Linked DNA regions of Pyxidicoccus trucidator. The protein of the gene in region 1 interacts with the protein of each later gene in a pairwise test. Links are inferred from orthologs where the notes say so. Each region holds a gene or a part of one and is shown on either strand. Other genes may lie near its edges.

Region 1 (4,534 bases):
GGAGGCCGGAGAGGAGGTGCCCACTCTGAACACCTCTTCGCAGCAGTTGGACCTCATCACCCTCCCGGACGAGCTGAGCTTCGAGGTGGATGCCTTCAACACCCGCGTCCTCACCGAGAACTTCAACCGCGAGGTGGCCCGGGCGCTGGCGGAGCAGATAGACCCGACGCTGGAGGGCAAGACGCTCGTCTTCTGCGCCACGGACGCTCACGCGGACATGGTGGTGGACCTGCTCAAGAAGGCCTTCGACGCGCGGTACGGCGACCTGGAGGACAAGACAGTGGAGAAGATTACCGGCAGCGTGGACCGGCGGCTGGAGCTCATCCGGCACTTCCGGAACGAGCGCCTGCCGAGCGTCGTGGTGACGGTGGACCTGCTGACGACGGGCATCGACGTGCCGCCCATCGAGAACCTCGTGTTCCTGCGGCGGGTGAAGAGCCGCATCCTCTACGAGCAGATGCTCGGCCGGGCCACGCGCCTGTGCACGTACCGGGATGGCACGGTGAAGGAGCTCTTCCGCATCTTCGACGCGGTGGACCTCTACAAGCTGCTGGAGCCCGTCACCTCGATGAAGCCGGTGGTGAAGGACCCGCTCATTCCCTTCGCCCAGCTCGTGCAGGAGCTGCAGGCGCTGCCCGACGGCGGGGCGCGGCAGGTGGTGCTCGACCAGCTGATGGCGAAGCTCCAGCGCAAGAAGCAGGCCCTGGGCGGCAAGCACGCGGAGCCCTTCGAGGCCGCGGCGGGTGAGCCGGCGGCGCAGGCGGTGGCGCGGCTGAAGGGTTGCACGACGGCCCAGGTCGCTGCCTGGTTCGCGGCGCACCCGCGCGTGGCGGAGCTGCTGGACCGGGTGAGCGGCTCGGGGCCGAAGGTCTACGTGTCCGAGCACGAGGACCGACTGCTGGGACTCTCGCAGGGGTACGGCCTCGGGCGGCAGCGTCCGAAGGACTACCTGGACGCCTTCGAGCGGTTCGTCCGGGAGAACCTGAACCGGATGCCGGCACTGGCGGTGGTGGCGCAGCGCCCGCGCGAGCTGACGCGGGAGGCGCTCAAGGCGCTGAAGCTGGAGCTGGACGCGGCGGGCTTCACCGACACGGCGCTGCGGTCGGCGTGGCGGGAGACGACGAACGAGGACATCGCGGCCTCCATCATCGGCTTCATCCGCCAACGGGCCGTGGGCGACCCGCTGATGCCCTACGCGCAGCGCGTGGACCGAGCCGTGAAGCAGGTGCTATCCAGCCGGCCGTGGACGCCTCCGCAGCGAACGTGGCTGGAGCGCATCGGCAAGCAGCTCGTGGCCAACGAGGTGCTGGACCGGCAGTCGTTCGAAGCGGGCGTCTTCAAGGACAAGGGCGGGTATACCGCCATCGACAAGGTGTTCGAGGGGCGACTCGAGCAGGTGCTCGGGGAGCTGACGGACTCACTCTGGAAGAACGCGGGCTGACGGCATGGGCAACGGCAACACCACGAACGACATCGTCCAGAAGCTCTGGAACCTGTGCTCGCTGCTGCGCGAGGACGGCGTCACGTACCACGAGTACGTGACGGAGCTGACCTACCTGCTGTTCCTCAAGATGCTCAAGGAGACGGGGCGCGAGGACGTCCTGCCCAAGGGCTACCGCTGGGACGACCTCGCGAAGAAGGACGGCGTGGCGCAGCTCGACTTCTACAAGCGGCTGCTGCTGGACCTAGGCGCGAAGGGCTCCCGGCGCGTGAAGGACATCTACACCGACGCCGGTACCACGCTGCGCCAGCCCAAGAGCCTCACGGCGCTGGTGAAGGCCATTGATGACCTCCAGTGGTACAGCGAGGACCGCGAGCACATCGGCGACCTCTACGAGGGGCTGCTGGAGAAGAACGCCACCGAGGTGAAGAGCGGCGCGGGCCAGTATTTCACGCCGCGCCCCCTGGTGGAGTGCATGGTGGAAGTGGTGAAGCCGCAGGCCGGCGAGCTCGTGCAGGACCCGGCGGCGGGCACGGCGGGCTTCCTCATCGCGGCGGACCGCTATGTTCGCGAACAGACGAGCGACTACTTCGACCTGAAGGACAAGCAGCAGGAGTTCCAGAAAAATCAGGCGTTCTACGGCGTGGAGCTGGTTCCGGACACGCGGCGCCTGGCGCTGATGAACTTGATGCTCCACGACATCGAAGGCGAGCTGCTGCTCGGGGACACGCTGTCTCCGCTGGGCGCGGGGCTGGAGAGGGCGCACGTCATCCTGACGAACCCGCCGTTCGGCACCAAGAAGGGCGGCGGCCATCCCACGCGGGACGACTTCACGTTCCCCACGAGCAACAAGCAGCTCGCGTTCCTGGAGCACATCTACCGCGGGCTGAGGTCGGGGGGACGCGCGGCGGTGGTGGTGCCGGACAACGTCCTGTTCGAGGAGAATGTGGGCGCGGCTATCCGCGCGGACCTGATGGACAAGTGCGACCTGCACACCATCCTCCGGCTGCCCACGGGCATCTTCTACGCGCAAGGCGTGAAGACCAACGTGCTGTTCTTCACGCGCGGGAAGACGGACAAGGGCCATACGCAGGCGGTGTGGGTCTACGACCTGCGGGCCAACATGCCGTCCTTCGGGAAGCGCACGCCGTTGAAGCGGGAGCACTTCAAGCCGTTCGAGGACGCTTTTGGCGCGGACCCGAATGGGAAGGGCTCACGCAAGGACGATGGCCAGGAAGGCCGGTTCCGGAAATTCACGCGCGCAGACATCAAGGCACGTGGCGATAACCTGGACCTCAGTTGGCTAAAGGACAACAGTGGCGACAGCAATTCCTCGCCGCTCGAGCCTGATGCCATCGCCGTGCAACTGCGCGTTCAACTACAAGCAGCTCTCGCTGAAATTGATGCCATCTCCTCTTTGCTCAAGGAGCCGCGCGAGGCCGCTCATGATATTTGAAAAACAGTTGCCTCCCGGATGGTCCTGGGCTCGCGTTGACGAGGTTGGCGAGGTGCGACTTGGTCGTCAGCGCGCTCCCGAACACCACACCGGAACGCACATGCGTCCATATCTGCGGGTCGCAAATGTATTCGAAGACAGAATCGACACAAGCGATGTCTTCGAGATGAATTTCACGCCCGAAGAATATGAGCGCTACAAACTACTTCCCGGTGACATCCTCTTAAATGAAGGCCAGTCCCGCGAACTTGTCGGCCGCCCTGCCATCTACCGGGACGAGATGCCTGGTGCATGCTTTCAAAACACCCTGATTCGATTCCGAGCTCGCCAATCGGTCATTCCAGAATTTGCACTACTTGTATTCCGAACCTACCTCCATTCAGGTCGCTTTCAATCGATTTCAAAATGGACCACCAGCATCGCTCACCTTGGCGCAGATCGATTCGCCAGTCTTGAGTTTCCTGTCCCACCTTTGGCAGAGCAACGGCGCATCGTATCCAAACTCGAAGCCCTCCTGTCCCGAAGCCGCCTCGCCAAGGAAGCACTGGACGCCATCCCAGCCCTGCTGGAGCGCTTCCGACAAGCCGTGCTCGCCGCTGCATTCCGTGGCGCTCTGACGGAACGCTGGCGTTCTCAGACTCGTAAGACCAAGCCCACCTCGGATCTGCTTGAGCAGATTCGCGCCGAGCGGCGCCGCCGCTGGGAAGATGTCGTGCAGGAGCGACTTCGTCTCAAAGCGAAGACGCCCAAGGCTGAGTCCTGGAAAACAGAGTACGACGAACCAACTCTTAGGATAGACCCTGATGCTCCAAAAGCAGAATGGTTCGGGGACTTAGATTCCCTAGGCTGGAATGCAGCTCCGCTAGAACTTCTCGCCGACCCAGTGCGGGGCATTCCATACGGTATCGTAATAACTGGCGACCCGCACCCTACGGGAGTTCCAACAGTGAGGTGTGGAGACATCAAGAACTTCTCAATAGAACTCGACCCGCTCAAACGCGTTAACCCGGAGATTGCCAGTCAGTACTCGCGTACTCGGCTCGAAGGTGGCGAAGTGCTTGTCGCTATTCGCGGCACCGTTGGAGGTGTTGCCGTAGCATCACTCGCCATGGCTGGCATGAATATCAGTCGTGAAGTAGCAATGGTGCCAAGCCTTCCGGGCGTACAGCCGCGCTTTCTCATGTATCTCCTAGCAAGTCCGGTAGCAGTGCGGATACTCGCTGGGCACACGAAGGGCGTGGCTCAATCGGGGGTCAACCTTGATGATCTCCGGAGTTTCCCCGTACCGCTGCCATCGACTGCCGAGCAGAACGAAATTGTCAAATTCATCGAGCAAGCATTCGCGCGAATCTCCACAGTGCACGAGCGATGGAAGCAGGCAAGCGAGCAGCTTGATTTGCTCAACGAATCAATGTTGAGCCGAGCATTCTGCGGCGAACTCGTCCCGCAGGACCCGAACGACGAGCCCGCCTCCGTGCTCCTGGAGCGCATCCGCGCCGAGCGCGAGGCCGCCGCCTCCAGTCCGAAGCAGCGACGCTCCACCAAGGCCACCGGCCGCAAGAGCGCTACAGGGAACCCGACATGAAGACCACGTGGATGGTCCGCGCCGGGCGCGGCAGCGAGAACATCGAGGAATT
Region 2 (3,621 bases), on another replicon or contig:
GGCCAGCGAGCCGCCGTGGCCGGTGTTCATCGCCTGCATGAGGTGGAAGGCCTCGCCGCCGCGCACCTCGCCCACCACGATTCGGTCCGGGCGCAGACGCAGGGCGGAGTGCAGCAGGTCTCCCATGTCCACGCCGCCCTTGCCGAACTTGTCGGGCGGCCGGCTCTCGAAGGCCACGACGTGCGACTGGTTGAGCTGGAGCTCGGCCGAGTCCTCGATGGTGAGGATGCGCTCCTCGTCGGGGATGAGGGAGGAGACGATGTTGAGCAGCGTCGTCTTGCCCGAGCCCGTGCCGCCGGCCACCAGCATGTTGAGCTTGGTGGCGATGCCCGCCTCGATGAGCCGCGCCATGGCTGGCGTGAGCGAGCCGAACTTCATGAGCGACTGGACGGTCAGCTTCTCCTTGAAGAACTTGCGGATGGAGATGGTGGTGCCCATGCGAGCGATGGGCGGAATCACCACGTGGATGCGGCTTCCATCCGGCAGGCGCGCGTCCAGGCGGGGGCGCTCGTCGGTGAGGGGGCGGCCGACGAACTGGGCCATGTTGCGCGCGGCGCCGATGAGGCCTTCCTCGGTGAAGGCGGCCTCGGTTCGCGTGAGCTTGCCCTTCCGCTCTATCCAGATGTCGGTCGGACCGTTGATCATGATCTCCGACACCGACTCGTCGTCCAGATAGGACAGGACGGGCTTGAGGAAGGCGCGGAGTGACTCGGTGTACATCGTCATGGCGACCGAGAGGCTAGCGCGGCCCCCGCCCCATCCCCAAGAACCCCGCCAGCCCGCCTGCCTGCTTCCAGTGTCACTGTCGACAAACACGACCCCCCAGGGGGGCCCCGGGACGCGTCCGGAGCCTCCCGGCCATGTCAGATACCCGGGGCATACTCAGGGACATCAAACGGCCCGCGCCCGTCGGGAGGACGTCCTGACGGAAAGCAGTGGGCCTACGCCGCGGGTAGGTGCTTCAATGCCCGCGCCCCCGGATAGGGAAAGAGGGATGGGAACCATGCTGGCGGACAAGCTGCCCGAGGACTGGAAGAAGGAGCTGCGCACGGCGCTCGCGTCGCCGTCGTTCCAAGAGCTGGAGCGCTTCGTCGCGAAGGAGCGGAAGTCAGCCACCGTCTTCCCCTCGGAGGAGGACCTCTTCTCCGCGTTCCGGCTGACACCCTACAAGAACGTGAAGGTGCTGCTGCTGGGGCAGGACCCGTACCACGGGCCGGGCCAGGCGCACGGGCTGGCCTTCTCGGTGCAGCCCGGGGTGACGCCGCCGCCCTCGCTGGTGAACATCTTCAAGGAGCTGGAGAGCGACGTGAAGGTGCCGCGCCCGAAGGACGGCTCGCTGATTCCGTGGGCGAAGCAGGGCGTGCTGCTGCTCAACGCGGTGCTGACGGTGCGGCAGGCGGAGCCCAACAGCCACGCGGGGCACGGCTGGGAGGACTTCACGGACGAGGTCATCCGCGCGGTGAGCGCGAAGCAGGACCCGGTGGTGTTCCTGCTGTGGGGCCGCTACGCGCAGAAGAAGAAGAAGCTCATCGACGCGAAGCGGCATGTGGTGTTGGAAGGCACCCACCCCTCGCCGCTGTCGGCCAGCAACGGCTTCTTCGGCAGCCGTCCTTTCACCCAGGTGAACGAGGCGCTGAAGGCGAAGGGGCGTCCGACGGTGGACTGGACGCTGGCGCGCTGACGGGGGGGCCTGTCACGCTTTTCCGGCGTGCGCCTAATGAGGGGGACGGCGCGGCGACGCTGGCAGGGCGGCAGGCTGAAGAGGCGGACACGGACGTGGACTCCGCGGCACGGCAGGACTTGCAGCAGTGGATGGCCCGGCTCGCCGACGGCGACCGGAGTGCGTTCACTCCGGCCTTCGCGGTGCTGCACCCGCTCGTGGCGCGCTTCTGCGCGCGGCTGCTGCCGGACGGGGCGGACGCGGAGGACGCGGCGCAGGCGGCGCTGCTGAAGGTGTTCACCCGGGCGTCGGACTTCGAGGCCTCGCGCGACGCGCTGCCGTGGGTGCTGGCCCTGGCGGCCTATGAGTGCCGCACGTACCGCAAGGCGCGGCTGCGGCGTCGCGAGGAGGCGTCCCCGGACGAGGGCCTTCCCGACGCGGCGGAGGGGCCGGAAGCGCGGCTGGCGGGGGCGCAGCTGGCGGCGGCGCTGCGGGACGTGTTGGAAGACTTGAAGCCCGAGGACGCGGCCACGCTGGCCGTGGCGCTCGGGGAAGCGGAGCGTCCGGCGGTGCCGCCGGCCACCTTTCGCAAGCGGTTGGAGCGGGCCATGACGCGGCTGAGGGCTGCCTGGAGGACGAGACATGGAGTCGAGTGAGCTCGCCCGCCGCGCGAGGTGGGCGTACGAGAAGGGCCGGCTGGTGCGGGCTCTGCCGCTCGGCGGCTACGGCGTGGTGCTGGTGGCGTGCGCGGTGGCGCTGCGCTCCAACGTGAGCCCGGGGACGCTGGCCCTGGGCGCGCTCTTCACGGCGCTGCTGGTGGGGTACGGCTGGCGGGGTGGGGTGCTGGGGCGCGCGGTGGTGCCGGGCGTGCTGGGCGGGGTGATGCCGCTGCTGGTGCCGCCGCTGGTGGTGGCCACCGGGCACCTGTGCGCCTCGGGCTGCCGGGCCTTCTGTCTCTGGGCCTGTGTGGGCGGAGGCGTGCTGGCGGGTGTCCTCATCACCCGCGCGGCGCGAGCGGTGCCCTCGGAAGGGCGCGGACGCTTCGTGCTCGCGGCCGGTGTGCTGGCCACGCTGTGTGGTGCGCTCACCTGCGTCCTGTATGGGGCGTCCGGCGTCATCGGAGTGGGCACGGGCCTGGCGCTCGCGTCCACGCCCGGGCTGGTGCTGCGCCGGGCCTGACGCCCGCGCTTCAGCCGTCCTTCCTGAAGCCCTGAACCACCACACGCGCGGCCTCGGCCTCTCACCGGAGGACGCGGACCGCATGGGAGAGTCATGTCCACCGTCGCTTCGCTCGCGCTGCTCGCCTCGCTGTCCGCCGCGCCGGCCGCTCCTCAGGCGCCTCGCGTCTTCGCTCCCGACGTCGTGTCCTCCGCCAGCGAGGAGTTCGGCGCCGCCTTCACGCCGGACGGCAACACCGTCTACTTCAACCGTGCGGACCCCACGCGCTTCACCTTCCAGCTCGTCATGGTGAGCCACTTCCGCGCGGGCCGTTGGACGAAGCCGGAGGTGGCGTCCTTCTCGGGGCGGTGGCGGGACATCGACCCGGCGCTGTCCCCGGACGGGCGGCGCCTCTTCTTCGCCTCCAACCGGCCGCTCGAGGAAGGCGCACCGGTGCGCAAGGACTTCGACGTGTGGATGGTGGAGCGCGAGGGCTCGGGCTGGAGCGCGCCGCGCCATGTGCCGGAGGTCAGCACGGAGGCGTCGGAGACGAACACCTCCCTCACCATGGACGGCACGCTCTACGTCACGCGCATGCCGGTGGGGCCGGGCGCGAAGCGCGCCATCTACCGCCACCCGTGGAAGGACGGCCGCTACGCCCCGGGAGAGAAGCTGCCCGCGCCCATCAACGACGCCACCTATGGAGCAGGCAACCACTTCATCGCCCCGGACGAGCGCTACCTCATCTTCAGCTCGGAGGACCGGCCCGGCGGCGTGGGCAGGTACGACCTCTGGGTGTCCTT

The links. The genes of interacting proteins can lie anywhere in the genome.
Region 2: the proteins of G4D85_RS13665 (region 1) and ung interact in binary tests that used the Escherichia coli proteins (3 or more experiments, as listed by UniProt). The link is inferred for Pyxidicoccus trucidator from one-to-one orthologs.

What each region holds. Positions count from the first base shown.
Region 1 is NZ_JAAIXZ010000004.1:70,011-74,544, reverse strand. What follows is about bases 697-3,671. They hold G4D85_RS13665 (class I SAM-dependent DNA methyltransferase), read left to right. Parts: upstream 697-1,445; coding sequence 1,446-2,897; downstream 2,898-3,671. Other genes in these bases: G4D85_RS13660 (restriction endonuclease subunit S), read left to right, coding at 2,887-3,671; hsdR (type I restriction-modification system endonuclease), read left to right, coding at 697-1,441. In the rest of the region: more of hsdR, read left to right, coding at 1-696; more of G4D85_RS13660, read left to right, coding at 3,672-4,482; G4D85_RS13655 (restriction endonuclease), read left to right, coding at 4,479-4,534. UniProt on the Escherichia coli protein: The subtype gamma methyltransferase (M) subunit of a type I restriction enzyme. The M and S subunits together form a methyltransferase (MTase) that methylates A-2 on the top and A-3 on the bottom strand of the sequence 5'-AACN(6)GTGC-3'.
Region 2 is NZ_JAAIXZ010000001.1:1,546,565-1,550,185, reverse strand. The notes cover bases 1-2,842. They hold ung (uracil-DNA glycosylase), read left to right. Parts: upstream 1-1,003; coding sequence 1,004-1,681; downstream 1,682-2,842. Other genes in these bases: G4D85_RS06290 (hypothetical protein), read left to right, coding at 2,303-2,839; G4D85_RS06295 (RNA polymerase sigma factor), read left to right, coding at 1,777-2,316; G4D85_RS06305 (TadA family conjugal transfer-associated ATPase), read right to left, coding at 1-726. Also shown: G4D85_RS06285 (TolB family protein), read left to right, coding at 2,933-3,621. UniProt on the Escherichia coli protein: Excises uracil residues from the DNA which can arise as a result of misincorporation of dUMP residues by DNA polymerase or due to deamination of cytosine.